One region of the Sulfurovum lithotrophicum genome, then DNA from elsewhere that is predicted to be linked to it. Evidence: riboswitches for the same ligand, from Rfam matches in the RefSeq annotation. Region 1 holds a riboswitch; each other region holds the start of a gene.
The links. A riboswitch is a leader RNA that binds a small molecule or an ion and turns the genes downstream of it on or off. The one in region 1 is predicted to bind cyclic di-GMP.
Positions count from the first base shown of each region.

Region 1 (3,155 bases):
ATCTTGCACAAAAAATAGCGCATGTTATCAGTATGTCCACAAGGGACAGCGATACAGTATGCCGTTACGATGAAGAGCATTTCGCCATACTCATGCCCATGGCAGACAGAGAAGCTGCACTCCATCTTGAAACACGTCTCAAGACAGCATTGTCACATTATGAATTCCATGTAGATCCGCAACCTGAATTTGATTTCATAACAACACAGTTCGACAACAGCGAAACGGAAGAATCATTTATAACGCGGAGCAAGAATTGATGTAAGAGCTATGAGAGCACGGCACCAAAAAGTATTTACTCTCCAAAAGAGAGTAACGAAAGGTAATGCTTTACAGACCATCCAGCGTTTCGATAAGCAGTTCTATCTCATCTTCATAGGAAGTGGCCTGTTTGGCCAGACGAAGATAGGCTTTGAGAAGCTTATCGGGTTTATTGTCTGTATGCAGGTTGACACCGGCATCCGAGAGGTCCTTGTTGACAAAATCCGCAAAATCATCTTCAAGTTTAATTTCATAGCGGTTGCCGCAGACAGTAAGTCCTACATTTTTCATATTCAAATCCTTCAGATATAGAAATTAAAAATCAGAAGATCAATTTTTAATTGTTACCTTTCAACTGTACTATGACAGCAGCGCCTCAACTTGTGCGATTATTTTTTCGATCTCTGCATCTTTTTCAGCTAATTCCCTTTTCAGTGAATCGATTATAGTATCTTTTTCACTTTGGGAACCAGACATATTTGCAAGCTCTGCATTGAGTTGCTCATTTTCATTTTTGAGTGCTTCGTAATCTGCTTTCCATTGCGTAATCTTTTCCTGTAGTTTCTGTAAGGCTGTCATCGTTCGCTCCATGATAATATTTTTTCTGAAACGCTATCATAGCAAAAGAATCAGAAATTGGAAATTAGAAATTGGAAATATCCTGTATAAAACAGCATCTCCTCCAACACCAAACCAACTTGCTTTCTATTTTCTGAATTTGGATTTAATAAATATTTAAGTTAAAATAAAATACAATTAAATTTAAGTTATTGTTTTAGAAATGCTAAACCTATCGTGAGGTAGGGACAGAAAGCTATGGGTCTCATGTAGATTGCCAGGTTGCCGATATGGACAATAAATAGAGAATACTATCTCAGTAGAGTTTTTTATTTACATATTTTTTGTAATCTCCCCCCCCCTGTCTTTTCTGTCCCTTAAATTTTTTATATTTTAAAGGATCATTATGTATTCTCTATACAGACCAATAATAGTTTTGCTATCTCTTCTGTTTATTACTACAGGTATGGAAGCCGGAGGAACAAGCTTTGGTATCACCATCAAAGCTACTCCACTTTCCTATGATGAGTTTTCACTCCCCAGATTAACAGATGATGAGTTCAATAGCCTTTCTACCGAAAAAAAATACAAAGTGGCCACCAAGCTTTACAGCACTCTGTATTATGGTACTGACATGAATGATATTAACACCAGTATTCAATCGGGTACTTTTATCAGTCAAACCTATGACATGTTCGATCGGGAGAACAGTGCTGCGGAAGTCAGTGACGTGGAAGAATTGATTGGCCAGTATTACAGTGCCACCAAAAACGGTCAAGTCATAGTACCGATCCTGGCAAGACTGTTTCATTTGACACCCGGGAAAACATACTTTAACCATTGGGCCGCCTATGTATTGGCCCAGAGTATACTTTATTGTCCCGGACTGGAACTTCCCAATGTCAAAGAAACCGATGCCTATGCTGTCTACTATTCCAATCTTGTAAATGAACTTAATGCCGGTTCCAGTTTGCAGTGGATCACTTTTAAACATATGATATCACAATCCAATTGGAGACGGTTCAAGAGCCCTGAGGACAATGGCCGTGAAATGCTGGAGATCTACCTGTACGATATGAATGACAGTCACGTACCTTTGGCTGCACAGGCACTACAGAACTGGAAACTTGATAGAGGCAGCAATACGTTGGTCATCGAGGAAGGAAAGGGAAATACAGAACCGATCACTGACCTGTTCGAAGGTACCACGGTTACCAGCGGAACAGATTTTTACAGCAGCCTTGTCCTTCAACCTGACTTTTTGCCCACTGTGACCAGAAGATTGGTGAATATCTATTTTTCAACTTATACGGATACACAAAAAGACGATATCGTTTCCCAACTCGTTATGAGCAATCCAACAGCATGGACAGACCTCCTGAAAGAGATCATCTATTCCAGGGAGTATTTATTGAATTCCAACAGAATACGCTCCTTTGAGGAACTCTTTCTCCCTATAGCCAAAACAGTGGACTGGCATCCACATAGTTCTTCTTTTTTCACCCTCTACGATGCTTTGGATAAGATGAATCAGGCATCTATGGCATACAAGCTGGGAAGAGCAGTCAGTGCACCCCTCAATACTTATTCTTTTGCCTGGATGCACAAAAGTTTAAGGGATAACCTAATGACCAAATTTGAAAAGAACTCCTCTTTTGTATCGATTGCCGACGGATGGGGCTTGAAAGAGATATTTGCTGTTATTCCAGATACGCTTACAACCAATGTAGAGGTAGCCGAATATATGGTGCATTCTCTTTTCATTTCCACAATCGGAAGGGATGCTACGGCCAATGAGCTTCAAATGTTCAAAGACCTTGTAGATCCAGACAAATATGATCCCGATCTGTTCAACAGCTATGGCAGGCTGGTATTAACAGGAAGCGACAATCCTGACCTGGATGCAAAGATGCGGGGATATATCGCCGATCTTATCCTTGATTATATTTCCAGACTTGGCGAAACATATCAATTCATAACAAATTCATAGGAGAATATCATGAAAAAGAACATTCAACGTCCAGAAGAACATATCGACCGACGAACCTTTATGAAAGGTCTTGGTGCTTTAGGCCTTTCTTCTGTATTCCCCAGTACTTTGTCTGCTGCCGCTCTGGACTACGATCAGATCCAGTTCGATCCGAATATCTACAACGACAACAATGCCCAGACCATTATTGTTTATCTTACAGGGGGTGCTGCAGAATTTGCAGGGAACCTCACAAACCTGGACGAGATAAACAGTGCAAGCCAGAATCCCTATCCTCTCCCCTCCATGACACCTACACAAAACAACTGCTGGCTGGAAGCAGGAGGTGACAGCATCGAGAAACTTC
Region 1 is NZ_CP011308.1:308,890-312,044, reverse strand. It holds gene YH65_RS01535 (GGDEF domain-containing protein) at 1-260, shown strand, start outside; gene YH65_RS01530 (hypothetical protein) at 331-552, opposite strand; gene YH65_RS01525 (DUF3450 domain-containing protein) at 622-852, opposite strand; cyclic di-GMP riboswitch class I at 1,035-1,109, shown strand; gene YH65_RS01520 (hypothetical protein) at 1,226-2,809, shown strand; gene YH65_RS01515 (DUF1501 domain-containing protein) at 2,819-3,155, shown strand, end outside.

Region 2 (3,155 bases), 100 kb from region 1:
TGTTTACTACTGTCAAAGACTCATTAAGATCATCATTTACATTAGTTGGATCAGCTTGATCTCCTGTAGCCGAAGTTGTAAAGTTAGTAATTGTCAACAAAGATGTTCCAGAATCAACAGTTCCTGAAAGTGTCAAGTTCGCACTTGCACCATTTGCCAATGTTCCTATGGTCCAAATACCTGTACCAGAGTTATAAGTTCCCTGGCTTGGAGTATTGGAAGCATAAGTAATTCCAGTTGGAAGTTGATCTGTCAAACTTACATTTGTTGCTTCTGCGGGACCATTATTTGTGACAGTTAACGTATAGGTAACTGTATCGCCAACATTGGGAGATACTTTATCCACGACTTTAGTTGTGCGAAGATCCGCTTGTACTTGATATCCATCATCTCCCACTGAAATTGTTCCGCCTGCTGAAACATCAACAGTTTCGGGGTCTGTTCCCGCTGTTTGGGCATAACCTACGGGGAGAGTGGATTCATTTACGTCAATGACTACACTGGATTCAGTTGCCGAAGTATACGCTACATAATCTCCATTTGTATCTGTTGAAACAAAAAATGTTCCTGTCGTATCTGTAATAGCTATCGTGATGTTGGAGAAACCTGTTTCACCAGAATCATATGCACCGTTGCCGTTTGCATCGTCAAATACCTTGCCTGTCATTTTGGTCCGAGGCGTATCATCAGGTTCTATAGCCAAACGAAGAAAGACGGGTTGGGAAGTCGCTCCTATAGAATAAGTATCCAAATATGCTTTATTTCCATCACCACCACTTGTAAAATCACCCCAATTGTGGTATTTATATGTTCCGTCTGCATTATATGAATCGGCATGTGTCAACCCTAAATAACTATTATCATCCCAGTAAACTTTATTCGATGTATCAATACTACCATTATCTAAAACTGCATTGATTGTCAAACCATTATTACCTGAACCACCACTTGTTTCTGCATCCGCGGCAGTAAAGTGAAACTCTCCTGTTTTAAGAACGATCTGTGCTTTGTAAGTACCATTAGGAACGGTATTACCACTATTATCTACGCCATTCCAGTTAACACTATTGTCTCCAGGTACAGCTGTTCCGTTCAGAAATACATCCCCACTACCAAAAACATCATCATTGTTTACATCTATTATAATGGTATAGGTTCCACTTATTGCCAAGTTTGTTGTAAAGAGAAAGTTTCCTGTATCCTGTACTGTCACTGTGTCACTTGGTGAGATCGAATCATCAACACCTTGATCATCAAGAAAATGGAAATTTGTAATCTCAGGCAGCGTTGTGGGCCTGGGGTAAGAAGCAGCAGGGTTGGAAAGATAAAGTTTATATTGCGCTTCAACATAGTTTCTATTTCCAGATACAGAAGGACAGGGTGCCGCACTATCTGAATCAATACATCCACTCAAAGCGGCAACAATCGTTCCATCAGCATTAGGACTCGTAAGTCCCAAATTATTTGCTGTTAATTCGTATACATATCCGGCAAAATGGTCAAGATCAAGTTCCCATGTATAATAACTGCCATTAAACCCACCGTCAACCACAGCGTATAAATTGGCACTGGTGGAGTGGCTATCTCCAAAAGAACCTGCATCAAAAGCCCATCTATAGGCCCAAAGCCGCCCTTGATCTATACGTGGGTCCACATCATCACCAGGGTTTGTCTTGACAAATACATCAAAGCGTTTTAAAACATCTTGCGTCCCTTGTGTATTGTCTAAACGTATCTGATAGGTACCTACTGCTCCTGGAATAAACTCATATCCTCCACTCAATATACCATTAAAATCATCAGTACAATCGACATTTGAGCTATTCATTGTCGTGGAATCCAGTAAGGTTGTACCCGATTCATCATAAATCTCGATGGACAGATTATCACCATTTGCCTCTCCACAAATATGAATATTTATAATTTCATTTGCATTTGTGATATCAACATAGAGAGGTCGTTCTTTAACTTCCAAACCTGTACTTGAGTTATTATAAGTACTGTTCCATTGAAACAATGGCTGTTCATGTGTTACATCTTCATTCAGCCCCATCTGCCAGGAACCTTCAGCATGCAACTGAACCCCAAAACCTAAAAACAAAAAACCAAAAAGGGCAACCGCCCTCAACCATGACCAAATTAACTTCATTTACAACCCCTTGTAATTTTGTAAAATATTTATTTTGGCAACCCGGCGGTCTGCCCTCAAAAAAAAGGGGGAGATCCGTAGCTTTCCGTCCCACCTTCTCAGGTGGTTTGGCTTTGACAATATGCTGTATTTCCTCTCTTCAATTTAGAAAGGGAATAACATAACATTGCATTATAACAGATAAATGTCACGCAAATGTCACGTAAAGAGTATTATTATGCTATAGTACATTTATAAAAACCAGCATCACCGGTGACAGCCTATGAAATTTGTATATCTTTTTTTATCTTTTTTCCTGACCTTTCATCTTTTTTTACATGCAAAAACTCTGCCTTCAGACCTTAACCTATCAGAGCCAAAGAGTACCTTTACCTCTTTGGGTGAAGCACGCTTGGTACAAAACATGCATACAGACGACAATACCCGGTATACAGCTGAGAATCTTTTGAAAATGCTCTTTCCTTTTGCCCTGCTTGTCCTGCTCATACTGCTCAGCCTCTATGCACAGCGCCAATACAATAAACGGTTGAGAAAACAGATGGAATTGGCGGTGGAAGAGTTGCGGCACAAGGATGAACTGCTACTTCAACAGCAGAGAATGGCTGCAATGGGAGAGATGCTCAGCATGATCTCGCACCAGTGGAAACAGCCGCTTGGAGCCATAAATTCCGCTGTCATAGGGGTTAACATGAAGATCGCAAGCGGTAAATTCGACCTTGCCCAACCTACCGAACGAAAAAAGTTCCTTGCTTATCTACAAAGGAAACACGACAGCATTCTGGAGTATGTGCGCTATCTTTCCGATACGACGGACGACTTCAGGAACTTTTTCAACCCCTACAAAAGCAAGGCGACAGCACCCTTGAGCCAACCCGTTGAAAATGCCCTGATGATCATTCAAAAATCACTTGAAGGCAAAGGCATTCAAGTCATTACAGAATTGAATGACCATACCGAGATCATGATGTATGAAAATGAGATCATTCAGGTCATACTCAATCTGCTG
Region 2 is NZ_CP011308.1:410,306-413,460, reverse strand. It holds gene YH65_RS11175 (beta strand repeat-containing protein) at 1-1,828, opposite strand, end outside; cyclic di-GMP riboswitch class I at 2,183-2,271, opposite strand; gene YH65_RS01990 (sensor histidine kinase) at 2,412-3,155, shown strand, end outside.
Region 2: it holds a riboswitch for cyclic di-GMP, as region 1 does, so the genes downstream of both, YH65_RS11175 (beta strand repeat-containing protein) here and YH65_RS01520 (hypothetical protein) in region 1, are expected to answer to the same signal.

Region 3 (3,155 bases), 290 kb from region 1:
CTTTATCTGAATCCCGGTATTTTTCAAAGTGGTGGATGGATGCATGCAAAACTCTTCTTTGTTGCTTTGCTGATCGCATACAGTTTTTCACTCAATGTGATACGTAAAAAGCTGATCGTTGATCCCTACTACAAAAGTGGGAAGTATTTCAGATTCTACAATGAAGTACCGACACTGCTGATGATCTTCATTGTCATCATGGTCGTGGTCAAACCGTTCTAGTCATAAAACTAAATAGTTTTGTGTTATAATCTCTACACATCAACATTTAAGGAATGAATTATGCAATTACCAGCACTACCGTTTAAAATACCTGAGATACCACTACCGTTCGATATACCGGCACTTATGCACCCGCCGGTCGACCACTTTATCATTGCATTGCCGATAGTGGTGCTTTTATTGGAGATCATCAATCTTTTTACAAAAAAAAGAGCGATCGGAGTGATCTCTTTCTTCTTACTGATACTGACCGTTGTGGCGGCAATTGCTGCATATCTTACCGGATCTGCCGATGGAAAACATGCATGGGATCTTCTCTCGGAAGCGGGACAGGCGGACCTGAAGGCACATAAGCTGCTCGGTACCTACCTGATGCTGGCATCTGTCATTGTGCTTGTGTTCAAACTACTTTCCTCAATGATCCAGAGAGGAATGATGAAGGCACTTTACCTTCTGATCCTCGTTCTTTTTGTTGCAGGTATCCTAAAGCAGGGCAAAGAAGGTGGAGAACTGGTCTATACTTACGGTGCCAATGTCAAGATCGTAAAGATTAAAGATGACGAACTCTTTGATTGTAAAGATGACTTGAGTGATTATATAGCCGAAGAGAAAGAGGCTGAAGAGGAAGCCAAGGCGGTGGCAGAAGCAAAAAAAGCTGAAGAGGCCAAAAAAGCTGAAGAGGTCAAAAAGACAGAAGAATCTGCAAAACCGGAAGACAGTGTTGCAAAAGAGGAGTCTGCTGCGATAGATGCTCCTGAAGCTGTAAAAGATCATGCGGCAGCCGCTGCAGAAGTGGAGGAGAGTGCATCAAAAGAGGCATTTGAAACCAAAGAGGATAGTGCAAATTTCAAAAATGAAGCCCAGGCAGACGAGAAAAAAGAGCTTGCTCCTGCAGAATAGTACTGTCTTGTCTAAACCAGTGGAAGACAGTGATCAGGAGCTCCCGTCTCCTGCATTGTCATCGTAATCCAACTCGTATACTTCGTCCTGCTCCGTTCTTTTGAGAGTAGAGAGGTATTTTGCCATTTCAAGGGTCTGGTTCTCATCCAGGTTTTTGGCAAAAGATATCATCACGTTTCCAAATGCCGTTCGTGTTTTTCCGTTTTGCAAGTCTTTCAGCTTTTTGAGCAGTACCTCTTCTCTTTGTCCCTGCAGTCTGGGAGTCGCACCGATCCCTTCACCGTAAAGCCCGTGACATCCATGACATCCGTTCTTCAAATAGACTTCCGACATCGTTTCGGCATGCAGTATAAGGTTTAAAAAGAGTCCGAGTAATATCTTTTTTTTCATCCAAAGTACTTTTTTTAGGTTATTATATTCATAAAATGATGAAAAATCAATACAAAAAGAAAAAGAGAGAAAAATAACGTTAATTTAATATTATGACAAGTATAATTAATTAAGACAAAATTAAAGATTGTCTGAAAATGAAAAAGCCAAACCTGTTGTGAAGCAGGGACGGAAAGTCATGGGACTTGATAAAATTAAGTTCGCCAGATCGCCGCGTAAAGTAGTATCTATACTTTTTATTACTTTATTTTGGTTCCTTTTTCAATACAAAAAAAGGAGTTAAAATGCATAAACCTCTCCAATACTGGATAAAAATTTTTCTAATAATGTGTTTCTCAATCGGATTTTTGCATGCCATTGAGATCGCTAACCTTTCGCAGGCAGTGGATGTAGCCGGAAAACAGCGTATGTATACCCAGCGGATGCTGAAAGATTATGCAATGATAGGTTTGCAGAATAATTTCGGAAATCCAAAAGAAGATCTGACGAAGATAATGGCAAATTTTGAAAACCACCTTGACTCGCTGATCGCGTTCAACAAGGAGCCCAAAACAGAAGAGAGTCTCTTGAAAGTAAAGAAGTTGTGGGTTCCCATTAAGCAGGCACTGAATGAGCCGCCCAGCAAAGATAAGGCAGGAAAGATGCAGGAAGACCTTGAGGCACTTTTGAAGCAATCTAATGAGGCGGTCGGCCTCTTTGCCAAGCAGACAGGAAAAGAGTCGGGTGAGATCATCAATATCTCTGGCCGTCAGCGTATGCTTTCCCAGAGAATGGCGAGTCTGTACATGCTGAAAGTATGGGGTGTGAACGATCCCCAATTCAAAAAAAAGATGGATGCATCGATGAAGCTTTTCAAAGATTCTCTTGACCGCCTTATGAAATCAGATATGAATACACCGGAGATTACGGCACTCTTGAAAAAGGCGGAAAGAGCATTCAAGTTCTTTGAGATTATGAACAGATCAAAGTCAAAATTTATTCCGGCATTGATCTACAAAAAATCCAATGAGATCCTTAAAAACATGAATACTGCTACAGGACTGTATGCTGCACAGGAAGGTAAATAGTATATTATGAATAGAATGAAAAAAAGAATAAAAAAGATAGGGATCTTTTTCCTGCTGACAGCATCATTGGCGGCAGTTGAGATTCAAAATACGGAAGATGCGGTCAATATAGCCGGCAAGCAGAGAATGTTTACCCAGCGTATGCTGAAGGATTATGCCATGGTCGGGATGGGAAATACATTCGGCACTCCCGGCAAAGATCTCCAGCAGACTATAGATGCTTTTACAGACCATCTGAAGTTGTTGAAAGCATATGCCAAAAATGATGCAATTAAAAAGAGTCTGGATGAGATAGAAGTACAGTGGAAGCCTCTTCGGAAAATACTACAGGAAACCCCAAATCTCAGCAAAGTAGAAAAGCTGCAGGGGGATTTGGAAGCACTCTTGACGGCATCGGACAAAGCAACAAAGCTGTTTGCAAAAGAGACGGGGAAAAACTCTGGTGAAATTGTCAATATGGCAGGACGTCAGCGTATGCTTTCCCAAAGAATGGCAAGTCTCTATATGCTGAAAGTGTGGGGTGTCAAAGACCCGAAATTCAAACTAAAACTGGATGATGCATTGATGCTTTTCAAA
Region 3 is NZ_CP011308.1:597,072-600,226, forward strand. It holds gene hemJ (protoporphyrinogen oxidase HemJ) at 1-222, shown strand, start outside; gene YH65_RS11185 (DUF2231 domain-containing protein) at 283-1,122, shown strand; gene YH65_RS02845 (c-type cytochrome) at 1,156-1,512, opposite strand; cyclic di-GMP riboswitch class I at 1,648-1,728, shown strand; gene YH65_RS02850 (type IV pili methyl-accepting chemotaxis transducer N-terminal domain-containing protein) at 1,839-2,579, shown strand; gene YH65_RS02855 (type IV pili methyl-accepting chemotaxis transducer N-terminal domain-containing protein) at 2,586-3,155, shown strand, end outside.
Region 3: it holds a riboswitch for cyclic di-GMP, as region 1 does, so the genes downstream of both, YH65_RS02850 (type IV pili methyl-accepting chemotaxis transducer N-terminal domain-containing protein) here and YH65_RS01520 (hypothetical protein) in region 1, are expected to answer to the same signal.